Regions from separate parts of the Anaerostipes hadrus ATCC 29173 genome, predicted to be linked through region 1. Evidence: predicted binding sites of a transcription regulator. Region 1 holds the regulator's gene; each other region holds the start of a gene.

Region 1 (3,287 bases):
TATGTTGCAACGGATGCATTTATGAATTCCACAGGAATAAAACTTGTATATAAGAAAGGGATCAAGGAAGCGCAAACAGAATTATCTTATGACTATATTATAGCCAGAAAGAATGGAAATAATAAAGTTCGTACAACGTGGCAGCCAGTATCAGGAGCTAATGGTTATCAGTTAAAATTCAGTACTGACAAGAAATTTAAAAAAGTATTGAAAACAGTAATGGTCAAGAAAAATGTGTCAAATGCTACAACATATGTAAAGAATAAGAAGAAAACCCTCTATATTAAAGTTCGCCCATATCAGACAATTAATAAGAAGAACGTTTACGGAAGATGGTCTTATCTGCAGTTATAGTAAGAAAAATGAAAAGAAGTATTTAAACAAAGAAGCGCTAGATTGGTATTTTGCCAAAACTAGCGTTTCTTTTTGTGAAGATTATCTATGCATGATGAGAAATTTAAATCAAATTGATTTAGAATATGCTCACTGTAGGAATCGGTCTGGTTGATGTGGGAAAAAGCAGATTGAATTTTTTTGAATTCTTTGGCAGAAGCAGTCTTAAAGCATGCGATTAAAAAGAATAAAAACAAAATAGAAAAGCCAATTCTTAATTTTAAAAAAGACCAGTATGTTGGTGATTGGTTTTCTTGCTCATTTATATAGGAAGAAAAATCATTACCAGAATTTAATTTTCGATATGTATCATTAAGTCGAGTTTGTTCTATATGAAAATCCGTATTTTTATGCATGAAAAGTACCTCCTTTTGTACATTCTATTCAGAGAAGAAAAAAACTGAACAAATTTTCAAAAAAATTGAAAGAAAAGGTTGACATTAAAATGCGAAAGTGCTACTTTAAATATAGATGTTAGCACTCGATATAAATGAGTGCTAATAACAGGAGGCGAAGATATGGAGTTAAATGATCGTAAGAAGTTAATATTGAAAGCGATTATCGCCAATTACCTTGAAACTGGTGAGCCGGTAGGATCAAGAACCATTGCCAAACATCCTGAGTTGAATTTAAGCTCAGCAACGATCCGTAATGAGATGGCAGATCTGGAAGATATGGGATATATCTTACAGCCTCATACATCCGCAGGAAGAATTCCTTCCGACACAGGTTATCGTTTTTATGTAGATCAGCTGATGACGGAACGTGACAGCGAACACGAAGAGAAACAGGCATTGATTCAGAGAGTTGATAAGATGGAAGTCTTATTAAAACAGGTTGCCAATGCATTGGCAAACAGCACGAATTATGCAACGATGGTTTCTTCCCCACATTATCAGAATGTAACACTGAAATTTGTGCAGCTGTCTCAGGTGGATCACGAACATCTGCTTGCAGTGATCGTTACACAAGGCAATATCGTAAAGAACAAGATGATCCAGGTAGAAGAACCGCTTTCGAATGAAGATGTTCTGAAATTGAATGTATTGTTGAATACATTTTTACAAGGATTATCATTACAAGATATCAACCTTGCACTGATCCAGACGATGAGAGAGCAGGCAGGGATCAGACAGGATGTGTTAGAACGGATTCTTGAAGAGATTGCCAAAGCGATCCATGATGCAGATCATATGGAAATCTACACAGGAGGAGCGACCAATATCTTAAAATATCCGGAGCTTGGGAATCCGGATACGGCAACAGAACTTCTTGATACATTAGTTGAGAAGAAGGCACTGACGAAACTGGTTGATTCTACTTTGGAATCAGATTCTGATAATCATACAGGGATCCAGGTTTATATCGGAGAAGAATCTCCGGTTAAGAATATGAAGGACTGTAGTATCGTAACTGCAACATATGAGCTTGCAGAAGGAGGTACAGGTACCGTTGGTATCATCGGACCGAAGAGAATGGATTACAAGAAAGTTGTTAAGACTTTAAAGAACCTCACTGAAGAATTAGATGATATTTTTAAAGACAAATCTTAAGAAAGGAAGTGATGTGATGAGTAAGAAAAACGAAAACATCAACGAAGAAGTAAAGAACGCAGAAGAGACTGCTGAAGATATAAAAGATACAGAAACAAAAGAGGAAGCTTCCAAAGAAACAGAAGAGACAAAGGAAGCAGCCGCTGATGACAAGATTGCAGAATTAGAAGCGTCCGTAGCTGACTGGAAAGACAAATATCAGAGACTGATGGCTGAATTTGAGAACGCAAGAAAGCGTACAGCAAAGGAAGCTACACAGCGTTATGATATGGGAGCAATGGGAGTTTTAGAAAAACTTCTTCCAGTTATTGATAACTTCGAGAGAGGCTTAGAAGCCGTATCCGAAGAAGAGAAAGACTCCGCATTCGTTAAAGGAATCGAACAGATCTATAAACAGTTTGTCGCTGTAATGGAAGATGTGGGAGTAACACCAATGGATGCACAAGGAAAAGAATTCGATGCAAATCTTCATAACGCAGTGATGCATGTCGAAGATGATGAGTTCGGTGAGAACATCGTTGCAGAAGAATTACAGAAAGGTTACATGTACAAAGAAAATGTACTGCGCCATAGTATGGTAAAAGTAGCTAACTAATATTTATATTATATATAGAATAAGAAGAAATCTTAGGAGGACATAGATCATGGGTAAAATTATTGGTATTGACTTAGGAACAACAAACAGTTGTGTAGCAGTTATGGAAGGTGGAAAACCAACCGTTATTACAAATGCAGAAGGTATGAGAACAACACCATCTGTAGTAGCATTTACAAAGACAGGAGAACGTGTGATCGGTGAACCTGCAAAACGTCAGGCAGTTACAAACGCTGAGAAGACAATCGCTTCTATCAAACGTCATATGGGAACAGATTACAAAGTTCAGATCGATGACAAAGCATACTCTCCACAGGAAATTTCAGCAATGATCTTACAGAAATTAAAATCAGATGCTGAAAACTACTTAGGAGAGAAAGTAACAGAAGCAGTTATCACTGTTCCAGCTTACTTTAATGATGCTCAGCGTCAGGCAACAAAAGATGCTGGTAAGATTGCAGGACTTGATGTAAAACGTATCATCAACGAGCCAACAGCAGCAGCTTTATCTTATGGACTTGATAATGAAGAAGAACAGAAGATCATGGTATATGACTTAGGTGGTGGTACATTCGACGTATCTATCATCGAGATCGGTGATGGTGTCATCGAAGTATTATCAACAGCAGGAGATAACAAATTAGGTGGAGATGACTTTGATAACGTTATCACACAGTATATGTTAGATGAATTCAAGAAACAGGAAGGTGTTGACTTATCAACAGATAAGATGGCAATGCAGAGAT
Region 2 (3,287 bases), 730 kb from region 1:
TAATTCTTTTTCATCTACATCTTCTTTAAGGGCATCTTCGACATCCGCATCGATACGTTTAAATTTGATATGCTGATTCTGCTGTTCGATCTGTGTGATAAATGCAGAATCAATGTTATGATTTAAAATGACAGCATCCATATCCTGTTCTTTGAACATATTGATATACTGGCTTTGCTGAACTTCATCTGTGATATAGTATAAAGTTGTCACATCATCATCGTTTGCAGGAGCTGGAACCAGGTCGCTTAATGTTACATATTTATGTTCCATATTCTTAAATAAGATGTAATCTTTGATCTTATCTGCGAATTTCTGGTCACGGATGAATCCAAATTTGATAAATGGACTGATATCATCCCAGTATTTTTCATAAGATTCACGGTCTGTCTTGCACATACCAGTTAACTTATCAGCAACTTTCTTTGTGATGTAATCAGAAATTTTCTTCACGAATCCATCGTTCTGAAGAGCACTTCTTGATACGTTCAGTGGAAGGTCAGGACAATCGATCACACCTTTTAATAACATTAAGAATTCAGGAATGACTTCTTTGATGTTATCGGCGATAAATACCTGATTGTTATATAATTTAATTGTTCCTTCGATAGAATCATATTCTGTATTGATCTGAGGGAAGTAAAGGATACCTTTTAAGTTAAATGGGTAATCCATGTTTAGGTGGATCCAGAATAATGGTTCTTTAAAGTCATGGAAGACTTTGTGATAGAAGTTTTTGTATTCTTCATCAGTACATTCATTTGGACGTTTATTCCAAAGAGGATGTGTATCACTTAAAGAAACAGGCCGTTTATTGATCTTAACAAGATCTTTTGCAGGGGAAACTTCTATAGTTTCTTTTGTACCGTCTTCGTTTTCTTTTTCTTCAGTTTTTGCATCTTCATGGATGTGTTCTACAACGACATCATCGTCTTTTACCTGATCTTCTGGGATTGTCTCAAATTCTTGTTCGGCACCTTCTACAGATAAGAAAATCTCTGTTGGCATGAAAGAACAGTATTTCTCGATGATCTCTCTTGCACGGTATTCATTTGCGAATTCTGTGCTTTCTTCATTTAAGAATAAAGTGATCTCTGTACCAACCGTTTCTTTTGTACCTGTTGCCATTGTGTATTCTGTACCACCATCACAAGTCCAGTGAACAGGTTCTGCTCCTTCTTTATAAGAAAGAGTGTCAATCGTAACTTCGTCCGCTACCATAAATGCAGAATAGAAACCAAGACCAAAATGTCCGATGATCTGGTCACCTTCTGTTTTGTCTTTGTACTGTTCTAAGAACTGAGTTGCACCAGAAAATGCAATCTGAGTGATGTATTTTTCAACTTCATCAGCAGTCATACCAAGACCAGTATCGATGAATTTTAAAGTTTTCTTCTCAGGATCAAGGATAACTTCAACTTTGTTTTTATGTCCTTCTGGGAAATTGTATTCTCCCATCATATCTAATTTCTTTAATTTTGTGATGGCATCACATCCGTTAGAGATTAATTCACGGAAGAAAATATCGTGATCGGAATAAAGCCATTTCTTAATGATTGGGAAAATATTATCGCTGTTAATGGAAAGAGTTCCCTTTGTTTCTGCCATAATTTGTACACTCCTTTATCTAAAAATATTATGATCTTAATCAAGTGTTCTATGCCAAATAGAACTTTTACAAAGAGTATTGTAGAACCAAAGTTGATAAAAGTCAAGTAAAAATTAGCACTCATGAAAAAAGAGTGCTAACAATTAACTGCCGGTGTTTTCTTTTTATATAAATACTAGTATAATAGAAAGAAAACAGTAAAAAACAAAATCAGAAAGAGACAGCCAATGAACAAAATAAACTACCAAAAACAATTAGATAAAGTAATCGAAAACTTAGGAGAAACCAAACCAACCCTATTACTCCACAGTTGCTGTGCGCCATGTAGCAGCTATGTCATGGAATATCTCTCCCAATATTTTGATATCACCATTGACTACTACAATCCAAATATCGACTCCAAAGAAGAGTATGAAAAAAGAGTCCACGAACAACAGCGTCTGGTCAGTGAAATGAATCTTCCTATTAAAGTGATCGATGCTGGATATGCCCCGCAGACTTTTTTTGATATGGCAAAGGGCTATGAACAGGAACCAGAAGGTGGTAAGAGATGTTATCGTTGTTACAAATTAAGATTGGATCAGGCGGCAAAACTTGCCCAAGAAGGTGGATATGATTATTTCACAACAACCCTTACGATTAGTCCATTAAAAAATGCTGCATGGCTGAATGAACTTGGACAGAAAGCAGGAGAATTAGCAGGAGTTAGATTTCTTCCATCTGATTTTAAAAAGAAAGGTGGTTATCAGAGATCTATTCAATTATCGAAAGAATATAATTTGTATCGTCAGAATTTCTGCGGATGTGTTTTTTCTAAAAGAGAGAGTGAAGAGCGGATGCATAAAGAAAAAAACATATAAAAATACAAAAAAGTACTTGCAACGACAAAAAATATATGATAAAATTTTTACAATTTGTAGAGAAATATTTCTGAAATAAAAAATAACTTGGGTATTGGAAGGACAAGATCGCTGAATTTCCAATACTTAGCTTTGTAATTTTTATTTTAGGGTATTTCTTTTTTTTATATAAAATCAAGGGTTTTGGCAAAACTCTTATTTTATAAATAGGAAGTTAGTTCTTCCTGACAAAATACAACCCTATGAAAGAGACTTTTTAGGAGGAAAAATTACATGAACGCATTTTTGATATTGGAAGACGGACACGTATTTGAGGGAAAAAGTTTTGGAGCCCAAAAAGAAGTGATCTGTGAAGTCGTATTTAATACTTCCATGACAGGCTATTTAGAAGTATTAACAGATCCTTCCTATCAGGGACAGGGAGTCGTAATGACTTACCCACTGATAGGAAATTATGGAGTATGTCTAGAGGACATCGAATCTGAAAAACCTTGGCACTCAGCCTTTATCGTAAGAGAAATCTCAAGAACTTCAAGCAACTTCAGAAGAGAAGAAGACTTAGAAGATTATCTGAAAGAACATGACATTCCAGGTATTTGTGGTGTTGACACAAGAGCTATCACAAAGATTTTAAGAGAACATGGATGCATGGGTGGAATGATCACCACAAATCCTGATTTCAATTTAGATGAAATCCTTCCAAAATTAAAAGAATATACAGTAACAGATGCAGTAAAAACTGTTTCCAGAACAGAAAAAGAACATTTCAATGGAGATGGATTTAAAGTTGCATTATTAGACCTTGGAACAAAGAATAA
Region 3 (3,287 bases), 820 kb from region 1:
ATTGAAAAGCCTAAGAAATACCGTCGTTTATATGTAGGTAATGAAGTACGTCTGATGAATGCATATTTTGTGACATGTACAGGGTACGATGTAGATGAGGACGGCAATGTAACCTGTGTATATGCGACATATGATCCAGAATCCAGAGGAGGAAACAGTCCAGATGGAAGAAAGGTTCGCGGAACGATCCATTGGGTATCTGTACCAACTGCGAAAAAAGCAGAAATCCGTCTATATGAAAACATTGTAGATGAAGAAAAAGGTGTATATAATGAAGATGGAAGTATTAATGTGAATCCAAATTCACTGACTGTGATCAAGGAAGCATATGTAGAGCCTGAGTTAGAGAAATATGATAAGGAAGACAGTTTCCAGTTTATGAGAACAGGATATTTCTGTTTAGATTCCAAAGATTCTACAAAAGAACACATGGTATTTAATAGAATTGTAAGCTTAAAGAGTTCTTACAAACCAAATTAATCAAATTTGTCGTAACAGGCAAGATGTGATGAGAGAGAAGAGAGGAAAATTGATGAAGGTAATCGTGGTATCTCATGGAAGTTATGCAAGAGGACTTGTGGATACAGCACAGATGATCGCAGGGGAACAGGAAGACCTTGAGGCATTTGGGCTTGAACCAGAAGAATCAGTGGATACTTTGAGAGAGAAGATCAGAGAGAGTATTGAACAGACATCAGAAGGAGAAGAAGTCCTTATATTAACAGATCTGTTTTATGGAAGTCCGTTTAATACGGTCATTTCTTTAATGTCAGAATACGATCTCTACCACGTAACTGGAATCAATCTTCCGTTGATGATGGAAGTAGTTATGGGACGTTACGCGGGAAAGAGCGCACAAGAGGTGTGCAAAGATCTTCTTAAGGCAGCGCCAGAGACAGTGAAAGATGTGCGTGAATTATATAAGGAGGTAGAAGAATGAAAAACATTGTATTAGCGAGAGTTGATGACAGGCTCATACATACGGAGATTTTGACATTATGGGTGCCGGAAGTCAGAGCGAACAGGATCATTATTGTAGATGATGTTGTGGCGAAGGATAAATTCCGAAGCAAAGTGATCAAAGAGATGGCGCCCCAAGGCCTTATAATTCATGTATATGGGATCGATCGTGCAACGGAGAAATTAAAAGAAGCCCCATCCTTTGATGGAGAGCGGGTGATCGTAATTGCAGAATCCCCACTGGTATTTGAAGAATTGATCAAACGAGGAATCAAGATCAATCAGCTTAATATCGGAGGTATGGGAATTCGTGGAGAACGTAAAGCAGTTGCAAGAAGAGTTGCGTGTGATGCCATGGAGATGGAAGCTATTCATGAACTGATCAAAAAACATGTACATGTATATTTCCAGACTGTTCCAACAAGAAGTTCAGAAGAAGCAAAAAAATACATCAAAGAATAAGTAAAATACCAAAGAATGCAATCTCAGTTTATGGATTTTTTATAAAAAGGGGGTTGCATTTTTTTTGTCTGGTGTTATACTAAAGAACATAGAGTTAGCACTCGATATAAGCGAGTGCTAACAAAAGATAAAAAGAACAATAATTCTAATATATTTAGGAGGTAATATCATTATGAAGTTAACACCATTAGGAGATAGAGTTGTATTAAAACAGCTGGAAGCAGAAACAACAACTAAGTCAGGAATCGTCCTTACAACAGCAACACAGGAAAAACCACAGGAAGCAGAAGTTGTTGCAGTTGGACCTGGAACAGAAGATGTGAAGATGGAAGTTTCTGTAGGACAGAAAGTTATTTATTCTAAATATGCAGGAACAGAAGTAAAATTAGAAGATGAAGAATATATCATCGTAAAACAGAATGATATTTTAGCAGTTGTAGAATAGTTTTATTATAATACACAATTATTTAATTTCATTAAAAAATTTAGTCGGAGGTAATGAAGATCATGGCAAAAGAGATTAAATACGGAATTGAAGCAAGAAAAGCACTGGAAGCAGGAGTTAACCAGTTAGCAGATACAGTAAGAGTTACAATCGGACCAAAAGGACGCAACGTTGTATTAGACAAATCTTTTGGTGCACCACTGATCACAAATGACGGTGTAACGATCGCAAAAGAAATCGAATTAGAAGATCCATTTGAGAATATGGGAGCTCAGGTAGTCAAAGAAGTAGCAACTAAGACAAATGATGTTGCTGGAGATGGTACAACAACAGCTACAGTTCTTGCACAGGCAATGATCAACGAAGGAATGAAAAACTTAGCAGCAGGAGCAAACCCAATCATTCTTCGTAAAGGAATGAAGAAAGCGACAGAAGCAGCTGTTGAAGCAATTGCTGAGATGAGTAGCAAAGTTACAGGAAGAGATCAGATCGCGAAAGTAGCAGCAATCTCTGCAGCAGACGAAGAAGTTGGAGAATTAGTAGCAGATGCTATGGAAAAGGTATCTAACGACGGAGTTATCACGATCGAAGAATCTAAAACAATGAAAACAGAATTAGATTTAGTAGAAGGAATGCAGTTTGATCGTGGATATTTATCAGCATATTTCTCAACAGATATGGAAAAAATGGTTGCTGAATTAGATGATCCATATATTCTGATCACAGACAAGAAGATCACTAATATTCAGGAAATCCTTCCATTATTAGAGCAGATTGTACAGAGTGGTAAGAAATTACTGATCATTGCTGAAGATATCGAAGGTGAAGCATTAACAACACTGATCGTTAACAAATTACGTGGAACATTCTCTGTATGTGCAGTGAAAGCACCTGGATATGGAGACAGAAGAAAAGCAATGCTTGAAGATATCGCTATCTTAACAGGTGGTACAGTGATCTCTGAAGAAGTTGGTCTGGAATTAAAAGACGCAACATTAGATCAGTTAGGACGTGCAAAATCTGTCAAAGTTGAAAAAGAAAACACAGTCATCGTAGACGGTGAAGGAGATAAAGATGCAATCCAGGCACGTCTTGGACAGATCAAAGCACAGATCGAAGAAACAACATCTGAATTCGACAAAGAAAAATTACAGGAAAGATTAGCTAAATTATCTGGTGGAGTTGCAGTGATCCGTGTTGGAGCAGCAACAGAAACAGAGATGAAAGAAAGCAAATTACGTCTGGAAGATGCCTTAGCAGCAACAAAAGCAGCAGTAGAAGAAGGAATCATCTTCGGTGGAGGATCTGCTTATATCCATGCATCTAAGAAAGCAGCTGAGAAAGTAGCAGACTTAGAAGGAGACGAAAAGACAGGAGCAAACATCATCCTCAAAGCATTAGAAGCACCATTATTCCAGAT

The links. Region 1 encodes HrcA, which represses chaperone genes, less so after heat shock. Its sites were predicted from a motif close to TGTTAGCACTCNNNNNNNNNGAGTGCTAACA; they were not measured.
Region 2: htpG (molecular chaperone HtpG) is a predicted target of HrcA. The motif match lies at 1,721-1,751, and genes of this name have one in related genera.
Region 3: QUE18_RS09370 (co-chaperone GroES) is a predicted target of HrcA. The motif match lies at 1,515-1,545, and genes of this name have one in related genera.

The regions. Positions count from the first base shown of each region.
Region 1 covers NZ_AP028031.1:1,125,839-1,129,125, forward strand. The annotation lists gene QUE18_RS05470 (leucine-rich repeat domain-containing protein) at 1-354, shown strand, start outside; gene QUE18_RS05475 (hypothetical protein) at 414-749, opposite strand; gene hrcA (heat-inducible transcriptional repressor HrcA) at 912-1,946, shown strand; gene grpE (nucleotide exchange factor GrpE) at 1,921-2,541, shown strand; gene dnaK (molecular chaperone DnaK) at 2,591-3,287, shown strand, end outside.
Region 2 covers NZ_AP028031.1:1,852,770-1,856,056, reverse strand. The annotation lists gene htpG (molecular chaperone HtpG) at 1-1,608, opposite strand, end outside; gene QUE18_RS08970 (epoxyqueuosine reductase QueH) at 1,837-2,469, shown strand; gene QUE18_RS08965 (carbamoyl phosphate synthase small subunit) at 2,743-3,287, shown strand, end outside.
Region 3 covers NZ_AP028031.1:1,944,677-1,947,963, reverse strand. The annotation lists gene QUE18_RS09385 (glutamine--tRNA ligase/YqeY domain fusion protein) at 1-480, shown strand, start outside; gene QUE18_RS09380 (PTS sugar transporter subunit IIA) at 509-940, shown strand; gene QUE18_RS09375 (PTS sugar transporter subunit IIB) at 937-1,422, shown strand; gene QUE18_RS09370 (co-chaperone GroES) at 1,595-1,867, shown strand; gene groL (chaperonin GroEL) at 1,930-3,287, shown strand, end outside.